DNA from 4 places in the Streptomyces malaysiensis subsp. malaysiensis genome. Region 2 is predicted to be linked to each of the others. Evidence: riboswitches for the same ligand, from Rfam matches in the RefSeq annotation. Region 2 holds a riboswitch; each other region holds the start of a gene.
What was found. Region 2 has a riboswitch for cobalamin ahead of AB0E24_RS25375 (ABC transporter substrate-binding protein). Riboswitches for the same ligand answer to the same signal wherever they lie in the genome.
Positions count from the first base shown of each region.

Region 1: linked by a shared signal. The riboswitch ahead of AB0E24_RS40460 (ABC transporter substrate-binding protein) and the one ahead of AB0E24_RS25375 (ABC transporter substrate-binding protein) in region 2 are both predicted to bind cobalamin.
Region 3: linked by a shared signal. The riboswitch ahead of AB0E24_RS19545 (cobalamin biosynthesis protein) and the one ahead of AB0E24_RS25375 (ABC transporter substrate-binding protein) in region 2 are both predicted to bind cobalamin.
Region 4: linked by a shared signal. The riboswitch ahead of AB0E24_RS02000 (ribonucleoside-diphosphate reductase subunit alpha) and the one ahead of AB0E24_RS25375 (ABC transporter substrate-binding protein) in region 2 are both predicted to bind cobalamin.

Region 1 covers NZ_JBEZNG010000035.1:758-4,923, reverse strand. The annotation lists gene AB0E24_RS40470 (SpoIIE family protein phosphatase) at 1-377, shown strand, start outside; gene AB0E24_RS40465 (serine hydrolase) at 394-1,281, opposite strand; cobalamin riboswitch at 1,504-1,693, shown strand; gene AB0E24_RS40460 (ABC transporter substrate-binding protein) at 1,724-2,764, shown strand; gene AB0E24_RS40455 (FecCD family ABC transporter permease) at 2,761-3,876, shown strand; gene AB0E24_RS40450 (ABC transporter ATP-binding protein) at 3,873-4,166, shown strand, end outside.
Region 2 covers NZ_JBEZNG010000013.1:157,597-161,762, reverse strand. The annotation lists gene AB0E24_RS25385 (carboxymuconolactone decarboxylase family protein) at 206-676, shown strand; gene AB0E24_RS25380 (RNA polymerase sigma-70 factor) at 717-1,640, shown strand; cobalamin riboswitch at 1,699-1,912, shown strand; gene AB0E24_RS25375 (ABC transporter substrate-binding protein) at 1,975-3,015, shown strand; gene AB0E24_RS25370 (FecCD family ABC transporter permease) at 3,012-4,025, shown strand; gene AB0E24_RS25365 (ABC transporter ATP-binding protein) at 4,145-4,166, shown strand, end outside.
Region 3 covers NZ_JBEZNG010000008.1:392,763-396,928, forward strand. The annotation lists gene AB0E24_RS19540 (cobyric acid synthase) at 1-1,270, opposite strand, end outside; gene AB0E24_RS19545 (cobalamin biosynthesis protein) at 1,267-2,250, opposite strand; cobalamin riboswitch at 2,400-2,617, opposite strand; gene AB0E24_RS19550 (hypothetical protein) at 2,759-3,010, opposite strand; gene AB0E24_RS19555 (inorganic phosphate transporter) at 3,024-4,166, opposite strand, start outside.
Region 4 covers NZ_JBEZNG010000001.1:451,291-455,456, reverse strand. The annotation lists gene AB0E24_RS02005 (ribonucleotide-diphosphate reductase subunit beta) at 1-179, opposite strand, end outside; gene AB0E24_RS02000 (ribonucleoside-diphosphate reductase subunit alpha) at 170-2,578, opposite strand; cobalamin riboswitch at 2,717-2,876, opposite strand; gene AB0E24_RS01995 (GNAT family N-acetyltransferase) at 3,011-3,517, opposite strand; gene AB0E24_RS01990 (DUF7196 family protein) at 3,581-3,751, opposite strand; gene AB0E24_RS01985 (DUF1360 domain-containing protein) at 3,799-4,143, opposite strand.

The DNA.
Region 1 (4,166 bases), on a different contig from region 2:
GGCATCCGCCACCGATGCTGGTGACACCCGACGGCCATGCCACGATCGCCGAGACACCGGTGGGCCCGCCGGTCGGAATAGGCGCCGGTCGCTATGAATCCGTCGACCTCGAACTGCCCGAGGGCAGCCTGCTCGCCTTCTTCACCGACGGGCTGGTGGAGTCCCGGCACGGCGACATCGATGCCGGACTGGAGCGGCTGCTCACCGCGCTGGAACGTCCCCCGGCGAGCCTCGATGACCTGTGTGCCCGTGTCATCTCGAGGATGACCACGGACGCGCCCCCGGAGGACGACATCGCGCTCCTCGTGGCCCGGACACGCACCGGCGACAGCGGCCGGGCGGCCGCCCACAGGGGGCACCGCCGGCCGGCGGCCTGACGCGAAGCGGAGACGCCTAGGGCCGGGCGCCGGCCGCGGGTGCGTTGAGGTTCTCGTGGACCGCGCGGGCGATGCCCTCGATGTTGGCGATGCCGTCGTCCATCGTGGCGTTGTCCTGCGTGAGCACCGTGATCGTGTAGTCGTGGTCACCGCCGGTGAAAGCGCCGAGGCTGTGCACACGCCAGCCGTTCGTGGCCCGCTCCAGCCAGCCGTTCTTCACATGCACCTGTGCGTCGCCCGGCGCACCGGCCGGGGTCCCCCAGCGCTGCGAGGGGATGACCTCGCCGGTCAGCTTCAGGATGTAGGCGCGGGAGTCCTCACCGAGCACCGGGTTCGCGTGGGTCACCAGTTGGAGGAGCTTCTCCTCATCGTTCGCGGTGATCTGGGTGAGCCCCCAGTGCCCCTCGCTGTCGAGGACGGTGTTGGTCATCCCCGCGGCCAGCAGAAACGCGTTGACCTTGGCCGCCCCGAGTTGGTTCCACAGCGCGGTGGTGGCATCGTTGTCGGACTTCGTGATCATGGCGGTGGCACGGTCCTTCTCCTCCTGCGTCAGGGCGCGATCGTCCTTCTGCGCGTCCCACAGCAGCGTGGCGAGCACGGTCACCTTGACCGTGCTCGCGGAGTCGAACTTCCGGTCCGCGTCGAGAGCGCAGGTGGTGTTCGTGGTGCGGTCGTGGAGGCTGATCGCCGTCGTGGCGGAGGCGCCGTCCAGTGCGGAGTTGATGTCCTCGGAGAGCTTCTCGGCGAGTTCCGGCTTGTCCGAGGCGCAGATCGCCGCCTGCGGGGTGGCCGCGTGAGCCGACCCCACCGAGACGACCGTCGGCACGAGTACCCCCGCGGCCAGCGCCGCTCTTGACGCCAGGGTGGTACGGGGAAGCTGGGATATTCGTCGGTGTCGCCCCATGGCGTGCTCGTCCATTCGTTCGCGGTGCGTTTCCGCACACGGGGACTTCGCTCCATCGCGAAGATGTCCCGGTGCTCCGGCTCTGGATGACGAGCCGGGGACGGGTGAGGTTCAGCGACGCGTCCGAGTCTCACAAGATCGCTCCACAATGGACACAGCATCGCTGAGCGCCGGGAGCCCCTGCCCCGTACGCACGGTTCCGGCCGGGCGCCCTTTCGCCCCTCGGCCACCCCTACGTAAGATCAGCCGGTCATCACCGCGACGGGAGACAGGAAGCCGGTGCGATTCCGGCACGGTCCCGCCACTGTGACCGGGGAGTGCAACCCTTCGACATGCCACTGCGCACCGCGTGGGAAGGCCGGGGGAGCGTCGATCCGGGAGTCAGGACACTGGTCTGTCGCGGGCCCGTTCCGAGGAGCGCGGACTCCCCAGGAGGCTCTACGTGTACGACGGCATGTCCCGTCCTGTTTTCTCTCCCCCGGCGTTTCCCCGCCGTCGCGCCCTGCGCGTCGCCGCCGCCGTCGCCTTGTCCACGACCCTGCTGACCGGCTGTGCCGGAGGCGAGGGCCCGGCGGACAAGCCGGCGAGCGCGGCGTCGTCGCTCAAGGGCTTCCCGGTCACCATCGACAACTGCGGGACCCGCACCACGTACGAGAAGCCGCCCGAGCGGGCGGTCACCATCCATCAGCACCCCGCCGAGCTCATGCTGGCCCTCGGTCTGAAGGACCGTATGGTGGGCACCGCCTTCCTCGACTCGGCCGTTCTGCCGCGGTACCGGAAGGACTTCGCGGCCATTCCCGAACTGGCGAAGAGGGAACCGTCCTTCGAGACCGTCCTCAACGCCGATCCGGACTTCGTCTACGGCGGCTACGGCAGCGCGTTCGCCGGGAACGAGGGCCGTTCCCGCAAGGCGTTCGCGGACGCGGGCATCAACACGTACCTCAACCGCGAGTACTGCGGCGAGAAGCGCGTGTCGATGAAGGACACCTACGACGAGATCCGTGCCATCGGCGCGATCTTCGGAGTGCGGGAGCGCGCCGACAAGGTGGTCGCCGACCTCCAGCGGCGGGTCGAGCGGACCACCCGGGCGGTGCGGGGCGCACGGGCCGTGCCGGTGTTCGTGTACGACAGCGGGGACAAGGCGGCGTTCACCGCGGGCGGCAAGGGTCTGGGCACCGAGATCATCCGGCTGGCCGGCGGCCGGAACGTGTTCGACGACCTCGACGAGGTCTTCGGTGACGCGTCGTGGGAGCAGGTCGTCGCCCGCAAACCCGAGGTCATCGCGATCTACGACTACGGGGGTGCCGGGAGCGTCGAGCGGAAGAAGCGGTTCCTGCTCTCGCGGCCCGCACTCGCCGACGTCCCCGCCGTGAAGAACAAACGGTTCGTCGTGCTTCCGCTGACCGCGACGGTCATCGGCGTCCGTCCGCCCTACGCGGCCTCGGATCTGGCGCGCGCACTGCACCCCGAGAAGTTCCGGTGACGGACACCGTACGGAACGCTCCGGCGGCGGATACCGGCCCCGGACGCAAGAGCGGTGAGGGCGGGGCTCACCGGGTGTCCTTCGCCATGGTCCTGGCGGCGCTCGGCATCCTGCTCCTGGTCTCCGCCACGGCGGGCATGGCCATCGGTTCGGTCCATGTGCCGCCCGGTGAGGTGTGGCGCATCGTGACGCACGCGCTGGGCGCCGACTGGTCGGCGCCGGTTCCGTCGCGGGCGCACGAGACGATCGTGCTGAAGGTACGGGCTCCGCGGGTGGCGCTCGGGGCCGTGACGGGTGCCGGGCTCGCGGTGGTGGGTGCCGCCATGCAGGCGCTGGTGCGCAATCCGCTCGCGGAGCCGTATCTGCTGGGGGTGTCCTCCGGGGCCTCGCTCGGTGCCGTCGTCGTGATCGTCTTCGGGGTGAGCCTGTTCGGGCCGGTGTCGCTGTCGGCCGCCGCGTTCGCCGGTGCGCTGCTCACGCTGCTGCTCGTGTACACCACGGCCCGGGCCGGCGGCCGTATCACCTCGGCCCGGCTGGTGCTGTCGGGGGTGGCGGTGGCGTCGGTGCTCACCGCGGTGATGGATCTGCTGCTCCTGACCACCGGCCGGGGCAACGAGGCGCGGGCGGTTCTCGCCTGGACGCTCGGTGGCCTCGGTGGCGTCCAGTGGGGCACGCTGTGGCTGCCGGGCGCGGCCCTGCTGCTCGGCACCGTCGTCCTGGTGGTCCAGGCCCGCTCGCTCAACCTGCTTCTGGCGGGCGAGGAGGCCGCCACCACGATGGGGTTGGACGTGGCCCGGTTCCGTGCCCGGATGTTCGTCCTGCTGTCCCTGGTCACCGGGGTCCTGGTGGCGGCGGCCGGGCCGATCGGCTTCGTCGGCCTGATCCTCCCTCATATCGTGCGGCTGTTCGTGGGCGGCGACCACCGCCGCGTACTGCCGACCGCCGCACTGGCCGGAGCGGTGTTCCTCATCTGGGCCGACGTCGCCGCGCGCACGGTCGCCGCCCCGATGGAGATCCCCGTCGGGGTCCTGACGGCCCTGTGCGGAGGGCCGTTCTTTCTGTGGCTGATGCGCCGGGACGCCCGGCGCGACGCCGATCGAGGAGTGGGATGAGCGCGACCGAACTCGCCGTCGAGGGGTTGACGCTCACCGCCGGCGCACACCACCTCGTACGGGACGTCTCCCTGACCGCCCGGCCCGGGGAGGTCATCGGCCTCGTCGGCCCCAACGGAAGCGGTAAGTCGAGTCTGCTGCGCGCGGTCTACCGCGTGCTGCGCCCCGACACGGGGTGCGTACGCGTGGACGGGGCGGACGCCTGGTCGCTGCCGGTACGGCGGCTGGCCCGCACTCTGGCCGCCGTGGTCCAGGAGTCCGGCGCCGGCATCGACCTGACCGTTCGCGAG
Region 2 (4,166 bases):
CCTCCGGGATACGCGTCCCGGAGGGAGCCGGGCGCCCCGGCGAAGGTGGCGGTGTACGTCGGTGCCGTGAGGGTGGCGCTCAGCAGCGGTATGACGAACTGCGCGCTCGGGGCGGGGAGACGCAGGTCACAGCCGGCGATGTCACAGGGGGTCGGGCTACCCCGTCTCAGGGGTGTAGCCACTGACAACCGCGGAGGAGCACACCATGGACGCGCGACTGAACTACTTCGACAGCGTCACCGCCGGCAAGATCCTCAAGCCCGTGATGACGGCGGGCAAGGCGGTCAAGGACTCGCCGCTGCCGGCCGCTGCGCAGGAGCTGGTGGCGCTTCGGGTGAGCCAGATCAACGGCTGCGCCGCCTGTGTCGACATGCACACCAAGGAGGCCGCCGCGGCCGGTGAGACCGCGGTGCGGCTGAACCTGGTGGCGGTATGGCGCGAGGCCACGGTCTTCACCGAGGCCGAGCGCGCCGCGCTGGCGCTGGCGGAGGAGGGGACCCGGGTCGCGGACGCGGCCGTCGGGGTCGGCGACGAGGTGTGGGCGAATGCCGCCAAGTACTACGACGAGGAGCAGCTCACCGCTCTGGTGATCTTGGTCTCGTTCATGAATATGGTGAACCGGCTGAACATCATCACCCAGCAGCCGGCCGGCGACTACCAGGTCGGGCAGTTCTGACCGGCCGGTGGTTCAGGGGGATCCGGGGGAGGGGAGCCGTGTGAGCAAGGTCGAGGAGTTCGAGGAGCTGCGGCCGCTGCTGTTCTCGATCGCCTATCGGATTCTGAGCAGTGTGAGCGAGGCCGAGGACGCGGTGCAGGAGACCTGGCTGCGCTTCGACGGCTCGGCGACCCGGCCCACGTCGACCAAGGCGTTTCTGTCGGCCACGGTGACGCGGATCTCCATCGATGTGCTGCGCTCCGCCCGGGTGCGACGGGAGGAGTACATGGGCCCGTGGTTCCCCGAGCCACTGCTCAGGGACCCGTATCAGGATCCGGCCCGCGCGGTGGAGCTGGCCGACTCGGTGTCGATGGCGGCGTTGCTGCTGCTGGAGCGGCTCAGCCCGCTGGAGCGGGCGGTGTTCGTGCTGCGGGAGGTGTTCGCCTTCGGGTTCGACGAGATCGCCACGGCGGTGGGGCGCTCGGAGGCGGCATGCCGGCAGCTGCTGGTACGGGCTCGGCGGCATATGGAGGCCGGGCGGCCGCGCTTCGAGGCGGACCGGCGGGAGCGGCAGGAGCTGGCCACGCGGTTCTTCGACGCGCTGACGGACGGCGATGTGGGTGGGCTGCGGAATCTGCTGGCCGCCGATGTGCGGCTGGTCGGGGACGGTGGCGGCAAGACCCCGCAGCTGGCGAAGGCCGTCGTGGGCGCGGAGAAGGTGGCCCGGTTGCTGGGCACGGCCTTCCCCTGGCTGTTCCGGGTGGATGTGTCGTTCGAGCCGCATGAGGTCAACGGCCAGCCCGGGGCGATCTTCCATGACCGGGACGGCAAGGTGCTCCACACCCTGGCCCTCGATGTGCTCGACGGGCGTATCCAGACCGTCCGCACGGTGTCCAACCCCGACAAGCTCGGCCACCTCGGCCCTGTCGGCGATGTCTGGGCCGTCGACCGCGAGATACGGCAGGCCCGCCGACGGCCGAACTGACCTGCTCGGCCCACGAGTCCATCCGCTTCCACGACCGGCCCTTGCGACCGACCCCTCTTGATAGGCTCGGGGAGCCAGTCGTGCCACATCCGAGGCCAGGGAATCCGGTGTGAATCCGGAGCTGACGCGCAGCGGTGAGGGGGACGGGCGGGGCATGTGATGCCACTGGAAGGAGTCCATGACGGCCGCGAGGCCGCCGCGGACGAGCACCGGGAAGGCGCCCCGTCCGGACGAACCCGAGTCCGAAGACCTGCTGGCACCTCCGCGACCCTGTGCGCGGAGGGACGTCCGTAGGCCAGGCTCCGCGTACGAGCCCCGACCCCGAGGCATGCCCGTGCTCAGCTCCGCCCGCCGCACCGCGGCCCTCCTGCTCGCCCCTGCCCTGCTGCTCACCGCATGCGGTGGCTCCGGCCATGACACCGCGGACGCCGGAAAGCCCGCCGGTTCGGGCTATCCGCGAACGATCGACAACTGCGGCCACAGAACCACGTTGACGTCCGCCCCGAAGCGGGCCGTCTCGCTCAACCAGGGCACCACGGAGATCCTGCTCGCCCTCGGCCTCGCCGACCGCCTGGCGGGGACGGCCATGTGGACCGACCCGGTGCCGAAGGGCCTGGAGAAGGCCAACGCGACGGTGCCGCGACTGGCGGACAACGCGCCCTCCTTCGAGAAGGCCCTGGACGCCGAACCCGACTTCGTCACCGCCTCGTTCGTCTCCACCCTCGGCAGGGGCGGTGTGGCCACCCGTGAGCAGTTCGAGAAGCTGGGTGTGCCCACCTACGTCTCGCCGTCCGACTGCTCGGCGGGCAGGGACCCCGACAGCGGCGGCGACGGCTCCCGCGGCAGGCCACTCACCTTGGACGTGGTCTACGGCGAAATACGCGACCTGGCCCACGCCTTCGGTGTCGACGAGCGTGGCGAGAAGCTGGTCGCCGAGTTGAAGCGGCGTGTTCGTACGGCCACCGAGGGGCTGGACGCCCCCGGTGTCTCCCTCATGTACTGGTTCGCCAACTCCCAGTCGCCGTACCTCGCCGGCTGCTGCGGCGCGCCGGGCGCCATCACCCGGGCCGTCGGGGCGGAGAACGCCTTCTCCGACACCCACGACGAGTGGCCGCAGATCAACTGGGAGACCGTGGCCGACCGCGACCCGGACGTCATCGTCCTCGGCGATCTCACGCGCAAGCAGCAGACCGCGGAGACCGCCGAGGCCAAGATGCGTTTCCTGCGGACCCACCCCGCCACCCGCAACCTCACCGCGGTGAAGAAGAAGCGGTACATCCTGCTGAGCGGGCAGGCCATGAACCCGTCCCTGCGCACGGTCGAGGGGGTCGAGCAGGTCGCCGCCGGACTGCGCGACTTCGGTCTCGCCAGGTGAGCGCCCGCCTCCTGCCGCTGCTCGCGGGAGGCGTGGCCGCGCTGCTCGCGTCGGTCGCCTTCGCCGTGACCATCGGCCCCGCCGACATCTCCACGGCCGACGTATGGGCGGCGGTCAGCGCCCATCTCGGCCTGGGCGAGAGCACGTTGCCGCCATTGCGCGACGGCATCGTGTGGAACCTGCGCATGCCCCGCACGCTGCTCGCCGCGGTGTGCGGGGCGGGTCTGGCCCTCTGCGGGGCCGTGATGCAGTCGCTGCTGCGCAATCCGCTGGCCGATCCGTTCGTCCTCGGGGTGTCCTCCGGCGCCTCCACCGGGGCCGTCGCCGTGGTCGTCCTCGGGGTGGGCGGCGGGGCCGTATCGCTGTCGGCGGGCGCGTTCACCGGTGCGCTGCTCTCCTTCGGCCTGGTCCTGGCGCTCAGCCACAGCCTCGGTGGCAGCACCGACCGCGTGGTGCTGTCCGGGGTGGCCGCCATGCAGCTGTTCTCCGCGCTGACCTCGTTCACCGTGCTCACCTCCGCGGACGCCGAGACCACCCGGGGCGTGCTGTTCTGGCTGCTCGGCTCGCTCACCGGCGCCGGGTGGGGCGATGTGCTGCTGTGCGCCGCCGTCCTGGCCGGCGTGCTCGCGGTCTGTCTCGGGCACGGCCGCACCCTGGACGCGTTCGCCTTCGGGGAGGAGGCCGCGGCAGCGCTCGGCGTACGGGTGGCCCGTGCCCGTCTCGTCCTGCTGTGCGCGGTCGCGCTGCTCACCGCGACCCTGGTCAGCTGCGCCGGGGCCATCGGCTTCGTCGGCCTGGTCCTCCCGCACGCCACCCGCGCCCTCACCGGCTCCGGCCATGTCCGGCTGCTCCCGGTCACCACACTGGCCGGAGCCATCTTCCTGGTGTGGGTGGACACCGCAGCCCGTACCGTCATCGACCCCCAGGAGGTCCCGGTGGGCGTGGTGACGTCCCTCATCGGCGTACCGGCCTTCGTGGCCGTGCTCCACCGCGGCCGGAGGAAGACGTGAGCGACTCCACGGCGGGACGCCCCGCCACCGCCACCCCCGCCACCGCCGCATCCCCCGCCACCGCCGAGGCCGCGCCCGGACTCCGCGCCGACCACGTCAGCCGCCGCACCCACGACCGGCTGATCCTCGACGGTGTCACCC
Region 3 (4,166 bases), on a different contig from region 2:
CCGGCCGGGCCAGGGTCTTCTCCGCCGCGAACCGCACCCGCACCGGCAGCAGCCCGAGCCCGGCGACCGTCCCGGCCCTCGACTCGACCTCGTCCTCGATGCGCTCCCCGAGCATCTGGAAACCGCCGCAGACGCCCAGCACCGGGCGGCCCTCGGCGGCCCGCCGGGCGATCGCGCCGGCGAGCCCGCGCTCACGCAGCCACTCCAGCGCCCTTACGGTGCCCCGGGTGCCCGGCAGCACCACCAGATCGGCGTCGGCCAGCTCCTCGGGCCGGTCCACGAACCGCACGACCACGCCCGGTTCGGCCGCCAGCGCGTCCACGTCCGTGAAGTTGGACATCAGCGGCACGGCGGCCACCGCGATCCGCAGCACGTCCGCACCGTAAGGGGGTGCCACGACGCTCTCCCGCACCGTGCCGCGCAGCGAGACCCGCAGCCCGTCCTCCTCGTCGATCCCCAGCCCGTGGGCGAACGGCAGCACACCGACGGTCGGGCGCCCGGTGAGGTCGCGCAGCATCTCCAGACCTGGCTCCAGAAGGCTCACATCGCCGCGGAACTTGTTCACCAGATAGGCGGCCACATGCCGCTGGTCCGCCGCCGACATCAGGGCGGTCGTGCCGAAGAAGGACGCGAAGACGCCACCGCGGTCGATGTCCCCGACCACCACGACCGGAAGCCCCGCGGCCCGCGCGAGCCCCATGTTGACGATGTCGGTACGGCGCAGATTGATCTCGGCCGGGCTGCCCGCGCCCTCGCAGATCACGGCGTCATGGGTGCGCCGCAGCTCCTCCAGGCACTCCGTGACGGTCCCCAGCAGCGCCTCACGCCCCTTGGCCGCCTCACCGGGGGAGACCGCGCCCGACGGCGGCCGTACGGCGGGCCCCGGCCGCGCCGGGGTCCCCGGCCGACCGAAGTACCCGCGCGCGCTCAGCTCGCCCACCGGCTTGCCCAGCAGCACCACCTGGCTGCTGCGGTCGCTGCCCGGCTTCAGCAGGACCGGATTCATCAGCGCGCTCGGCTCCACGCGAGCGGCGGCGGCCTGCATGGCCTGCGCCCGCCCGATCTCCGCCCCCTCCCGGGTGACGAAGGAGTTGAGCGACATGTTCTGCGCCTTGAAGGGCGCCACGCTGACGCCCTTACGGGCGAGCCACCGGCAGATCCCGGCCGTCACCACGCTCTTGCCCGCGTCGGAGGTCGTGCCCGCGACGAGCAGCCCCCCGCCCCGCGACCCCGAACCGTCCGTGCCGCCCTTACCGCGTATCCCGCTCATCCACCGCCCCTTCCAGCGGCCAGGGGCCGCCCCGTCAACGCCCTCAGGACCGGCCGGGCCGCCACGGACACCCCGAGCGCCAGGACGCCGACGCGCCGCGACAGCCGTATCGCCCGCTCGATGTCGGCCGCCGCCACCGGCCGCCCGCCGGAGTTGAGCACCGGCCGGTGCTCGACCCGGCCGCCGTACGCGAGGGTGCCGCCCAGCCGTACGCCGAGCGCGCCCGCGAAGGACGCCTCCACAGGGCCCGCGTTGGGGCTCGGATGGCGCCGGCCGTCGTGCCGCCAGGCGCGCCACGCACCGCGCGGATCGGGGCCCGCCAGCGTCGCCAGGGCCGCCGTAAGGCGCGCACCGGGCCATCCGGCCACATCGTCCAGACGGGCCGCCGCCCAGCCGAACCGCCGGTAGCGCGGCGACTTGTGGCCCACCATGGCGTCCAGGGTGTTGACGGCGCGGAAGCCGATGAGCCCCGGCACCCCGCCCACGGCGCCCCACACCAGGGCGCCCACGACGGCGTCGGAGGTGTTCTCGGCGACCGATTCGACAACCGCGCGGGCGATCCGCGGCCCGTCCAGCGCCTGCGGATCGCGGCCGCACAGATGCGGCAGCCGCTCCCGGGCGGCCTCGAGGTCCCCGGCGGCCAGCGCGTCGCCGACGGCCCGTGCCTCACGGCCCAGCGTCGTACCGCCGAGCACGGCCCAGGTGGCGGCGGCGGTCAGCGCGACCTCCGCGCCACGGCGCCCGCCGAGGGCCCGTACGGCGCGGGTCAGCAGCGCGGCACCGGCGGCCGCGCCGCCCGCGCACAGCGCGGTGTGCAGGGCCCCGTAGCCGCGGTGGTCACGCCACAGCCGGCGCTCGGCGGCCGCGGCGGCGCGCCCGAACGCGGCCACCGGATGGCCGCGGCGCGGATCGCCCGTGGCGAGGTCGCCGAGGAAGCCGAGGGCCGCGCCGCACGCGAACGAGGCGTGGTCGGCAGGCATCCCTCAGGCCGCCGTCACGCCTCGGCGCGGCGGAACGCGAACAGAGGTGCCGACAGAGGTACGGGGGGAGCCGGAGCGGGCAGCGGAGGCTGGCGGCGTGGCGGTGCCGGGCATGGCGGTATGTCCTCACTCAGGGTCCTCGCCCTGGTTCGACGTGACCGGCGGTGAGAGTCTCCTGGCTCCCGGATCCGCGGCCCTCCCGGTCTTCCAGCCCCACGTACGCGACGAACCGTACGGACGAGCCGTGACCCCATACAGGCGATGGGAGGCCGCTCCCCGGTGACAGTGGCGGGACCGCGCCGGATTCTCACCGGCTTCCTCTCCTGCCGCCGTTTGGCTCGGGAAGTCCACCATGGGCCGCGAATGGCCGTCAACTCGCATATGACCCATGACGCCCGAGTGTGCCGAGCCCCACAGACGACGGTCGCTCACAGGACGGCCGCCGGACGGTCGGCGCTGGTCAGCGCCGCCATCCGGCGGCCGGTGGGGCAATGGGGACGCGGGGTCCTCAGGCGACGATCAGATAGATGCCGTACGCCACGACCGCGGCGCACACCGCGAAACAGGCGTACGCGCCGGTGCGCGCGAGCGCGGACCCGCCGCCGGCCGCGCCGGAGGGCACGGCGGCCGTGCCGCCCTGCTCCGGCGCCGCCTTACGGGACGTGCCGACGATGCCCAGGGTGAAGACGCCCACCATGCCGACCGTCACCGCGAGGCTGACGCCGAAGACCTGGCCGAGTGCCGCCCAGTCGATGTTCATGTTTCCTGGCTCCTTAGCGGGTGGTGCTGCTCGCGGCGGCGGGGGTGGGGGTCTGCTCGGGCGCGCTCTCAGGGGTGCCGCTCACGGCGGCGGTCTCCGCGGCGTCCTCGGGGGCGGAAGCCGCCGTACCCGCGGGCGGCGGGGCCACGGACCGCAGGGCGGCCGTGACGGCGCCCACCGGCTCCTGGGGGGCGACCTCGTTGACGTTGGTGTGGTCCACGGGCTTGCGGCGCGACAGCGCCCAGATCGCCCCGCAGGCCAGGATCGCGAGCACGGCCACCGCCGCGACCCCCGCGTTCCCCTGGTCGGCCAGCAGCGCGGCGCCACCCGCCACCAGACCCGCGGCGGGCAGGGTCAGCACCCAGGCGACCACCATGCGGCCCGCGGTCGACCAGCGCACCACCGCGCCCTTACGGCCGACACCCGCGCCCATGACGGCGCCGGAGCAGACCTGGGTGGTGGACAGCGCGAAGCCGATGTGGGAGGAGGCGAGGATGACCGTCGCGGCGCCGGTCTGGGCGGCGAAGCCCTGCGGCGGCTGGATGTCGGTGATGCCCTTGCCCATGGTGCGGATGATCCGCCAGCCGCCCAGGTAGGTGCCGAGCGCGATGGCAAGACCCGCCGAGACGATGACCCACAGCGGCGGGTCGGAGTCGGGCGCCACCACGTTCCCGGTGACCAGCGCCAGGGTGATCACGCCCATCGTCTTCTGGGCGTCGTTGGTGCCGTGGGCGAGGGAGACCAGGGCCGCCGAGGCGATCTGCCCCGCGCGGTAGCCCTTCGCGGTGTCCTCCGGTGAGCGGCCGCTGCCGAGCCGGTAGGTGAGCCGCGTGGCGACCATGGTGGCGATGCCGGCCACGATCGGGGCGGCGACGGCGGGGATCAGGACCTTCATGACGATCGCGTCGCCGTTGACCCCGTCCAGGCCGACGGAGACCAGGGTGGCGCCGATCAGGCCGCCGAACAGGGCGTGCGAGGAACTGGAGGGGAGCCCGGCGAGCCAGGTCACCAGGTTCCACAGGATCGCGCCGACCAGCCCCGCGAAGATCACTTCTGGTCGGATACCGGCGCCCTCGTCGATGATCCCGCCGGAGATGGTCTTGGCCACCTCCACGGACAGGAACGCGCCGACGAGGTTGAGGACCGCTGACATCGC
Region 4 (4,166 bases), on a different contig from region 2:
CCGGGGGAGAGCTTGGCGAGGTCGGCGACGTCGGAGTGGAGGTCGACCTCCTCCACGGTCCAGGTGTTCTTGATCGCGTCGCGGTAGCGGTCGTAGAACTGCGGGTACCGCATGGGCCGCAGGGTCAGTTCGAAGCCCGGGTCGAGCAGGTTCTTGGTGTCACTCATGGTTACTGGCATGCCTCGCAGGACTCGGGGTTCTCCAGGGAGCAGGCGATCGCGTCGGCCTCGGCCGGAGCCTGCTGTACGGGGAGGGGAGCAGGGGTGGTGGCGGCGGTGGCGCCGCCGCGGGCGCTCTGGGCGATCCGGGTGGCCGGCCGCGAGCGCAGGTAGTACGTGGTCTTGATGCCGCGCTTCCAGGCGTACGCGTACATCGAGCTGAGCTTGCCGATGGTCGGCGAGGCCATGAAGAGGTTCAGCGACTGGCTCTGGTCGAGGTACGGGGTGCGGGCCGCCGCCATGTCGATCAGGGCGCGCTGCGGGATCTCCCACGCGGTGCGGTACAGCTCCCGTACGTCCGCGGGCACCCAGGAGAGGTCCTGGACCGAGCCGTTGGACTCGCGCAGCGCCTCACGGGTCTTCGCGTCCCAGACGCCCAGCTTCTTCAGGTCGTCCACCAGATAGGAGTTGACCTGGAGGAACTCCCCGCTCAGCGTCTCGCGCTTGAAGAGGTTGGAGACCTGCGGCTCGATGCACTCGTAGACGCCTGCGATGGAGGCGATGGTCGCGGTCGGCGCGATCGCCAGCAGCAGCGAGTTCCGCATCCCGGACTTCGCCATCCGGGTGCGCAGCGCCTCCCAGCGCTCCGGCCAGGTGGCCACCGCGTCCGTGTAGTGGTCCGGGTGCAGCACCCCGCGTGCGGTGCGGGTCTCGGACCAGGCGGGGTGCGGGCCGTGGCGCTCGGCGAGCTCGCAGGACGCCTCGTACGCGGCGAGCATGATGCGCTCGGAGATCCGCGTGGAGAGCGCCGTGGCCTCGGGCGAGTCGAACGGCAGCCGCAGCCGGAAGAAGACGTCCTGGAGCCCCATGAGGCCCAGACCCACCGGGCGCCAGCGGGAGTTGGAGGCCCCGGCCTCCTCCGTGGGGTAGAAGTTGATGTCCACCACGCGGTCGAGGAAGGTGACGGCGGTGCGGACGGTGGCGTCCAGGCGCTCCCAGTCCAGCTGCCCGTCCTCGCCCAGGTGTGCGGCGAGGTTGACCGATCCGAGGTTGCACACGGCGGTCTCGCCGTCGTTGGTCACCTCCAGGATCTCGGTGCACAGATTCGAGGAGTGGACGACCCTGCCGGGCTCGGCGGTCTGGTTGGCGGTGCGGTTGGCGGCGTCCTTGAACGTCATCCAGCCGTTGCCGGTCTGTGCGAGGGTGCGCATCATCCGCGCGTACAGCTGGCGGGCCGGGACCTGCTTGACCGCCCGTCCCTCGGCCTCGGCCCTGCGGTACGCGGCGTCGAACTCCTCGCCCCACAGGTCCACCAGATCGGGCGCGTCGACCGGGGAGAACAGCGACCAGTCGGCGTCCGCCTCGACCCGGCGCATGAACTCGTCCGGGATCCAGTGGGCGATGTTGAGGTTGTGGGTGCGGCGGGCGTCCTCGCCCGTGTTGTCCCGGAGCTCCAGGAACTCCTCGAGGTCTGCGTGCCAGGTCTCCAGGTAGACACAGGCCGCGCCCTTGCGCCGGCCGCCCTGGTTGACGGCGGCCACCGAGGAGTCGAGCGTGCGCAGGAACGGCACGATGCCGTTGGAGTGCCCGTTGGTGCCCCGGATCAGCGAACCGCGGGCCCGGATGCGGGAGTAGGAAAGGCCGATGCCGCCCGCGTGCTTCGACAGCCGCGCCACCTGGTGGTAGCGGTTGTAGATCGAGTCCAGCTCGTCCAGCGGCGAGTCCAGCAGATAGCAGGACGACATCTGCGGATGCCGGGTGCCGGAGTTGAACAGCGTGGGGGAGCTGGGGAGGTACGACAGCGTGCTGGTCAGCCGGTACAGCTCGGCCACGTCCTCCAGCGCCCGCGCCGAGAGGTCCTCGGCGAGCCCGCAGGCCACCCGCAGCAGGAAGTGCTGCGGGGTCTCGATCACCTGCCGGGTGATGGGGTGGCGCAGCAGATAGCGGCTGTAGAGGGTGCGCAGCCCGAAGTAGCCGAAGCGGTTGTCGGCGCCGTCGGCCAGGGCCCGCTCCACCAGCGCGTCCAGCCGGCCGGCGTGGGCGGTGGCGAACTCCGCGGTGGAGTCGGCGAGCAGGCCCTCGCGGTGGCCCACCTGGACGGAGGTGGAGAAGGAGACCGCGCCCTGCCCGGCCGCCTCCTCGGTGATGGTGAGCGCCAGCAGCCGCGCGGCCAGCCGGGAGTACTCCGGCTCCTCGGCGATGAGCCCGGCCGCCGCCTCGGTCGCCAGCCCGCGCAACTCCGCCTCGTCCGAGCCGGGATGGCGGCCGCGCAGGGCGGCGGCCGCGACCTTACCGGGGTCGGTGGCGGGCAGGTCGGCGGTGAGTCCGGTGAGCGTCCGTAGCAGGGCGGTCCCGGGCGCGTCGACCGCTGCCTGAGAAACCGCCTGCTCTGAAACCGGATCTGCGGGCGCGATGGTCACTGAGGTGCTCTCCCTCGCTGGGCTGGGGCCACGAGGGGTGGTGCGATGGGCGCGTACGGGCATGCCGATGCCGCACTCCTCGTACGCCGGGCACACCACGCAGCGTCCATCGGCCCAACCCACGAGGCCGGGGGACGTGTTCACGCAAGGCCGTCGGCAGGTGCTCGGACTCACGGGTACGCCGCATAAGCGCACACGTACACCGTTGCGGGACAGTTCCGGATTCCCACCGGATTCCCCTGCGGCGACAGCGAGGACGAGCATACATCTTGTGCCGCCCGACGCACGCACCCCCATATCTAGTGTCGGGAGGTGCGGAGTTTCGTATGAATGTGCTAATGCGTTCCCGAGGCGGCCCGTGACCTGGGGCGCGCGGTGGCCGGTGGCCCGGGGCGGGTGGCGGCCGTGGCCGGGGCTGTGCGGCGCTCGTCGTCACAGCTCCACGGTGAACGCCCAGAGGGTGAGGTCCGTCCCGGCAAGCGGCGCCCAGTCCCGCTCCGGGGCCCGTACGAACCCCAGCCGCTCGTACAGCCGGTGGGCGGCGGTCATCGAGCGCTGGCTGCTGATCACTATGCGCTTCAGCCCCAGCGCGCGCGCCCGGTCCAGACACGCGCGCACCAGCGCCTCGGCCGCCCCGCGCCGCCGCGACTCGGGCCGCACGGCCAGCATCCGGAACTCGCCCTCGCCGGGCCGGGCCAGCTCCGCGTACGCCCCGCCGTACTCGGCGAACGCCACGGCCCCCAGCACCTCGTCACTCGCCGCGTCCGCCGCGACCAGCAGCTCGGAATCGGCGGCCCGGCGCCGGGCATCGCGCAGCGTGGCGAGATACGGATCGCTGTCCCCGAAGTCCAGCAGCCCGTCCCCGAGATACGCCTGAGCGGTGAGCTCCCCGATCCCGTCCAGTTCCTCGTCCCGCGCGTGCCTGATTGTGATATCCATGCGCGCAGTCTGCCGCAGACCACCGACAGCCGGGCTGCCTGGGTCGGGCGCGGATCTCCGCCGTCACTGGGTGACGGGGGTGATCACTCCGATGGAACCCGCGCGCTTGTTGGCGGCGTCGGCTTCCTGATGGGTGACGTACCGCCGGACCGTGCCGTCCGGCAGCTTCAACTCATAGACGACAGTGGGTTGAGGCGTCCATTGGGGCGCTCTTCCGCCGCAGTTGCAGGCCATGGCCGTCATTCCTTTCCATCGGGTCGCGAGTCGTGTTCGGGTCGGTGTCAGTCCAGCCAGCGCGAGGCGAGCCCCGCGAGGTAGGAGAGCGTCAGGGCGGTGGCCGGCAGCAGGAACCACGCGGTGGTGTGCAGCAAGGAGGCGTAGACGGCGATGGCGGCGGCGACCCAGATGCTGGTGCACCAACCGCAGTTGACCAGGTAGGAGGCCCGGGAGTCGTCGCCGAAGCGGTCGGCGACCCAGGTTCTGAACCCGGCCGCCAGGGTGTCCTTGGTGATGAAGCGGGTGATCCGGCAGGTGGTGCCGAGGGCGAGAAGGAACGCGGCGAGGCTCATCGGATCGCCCCCTCCCCAGGTGGTCAGGCGCGGGTCGGCAGTGCCGATATCACTCATTAGAGGCATGGCGGGCAACGGCA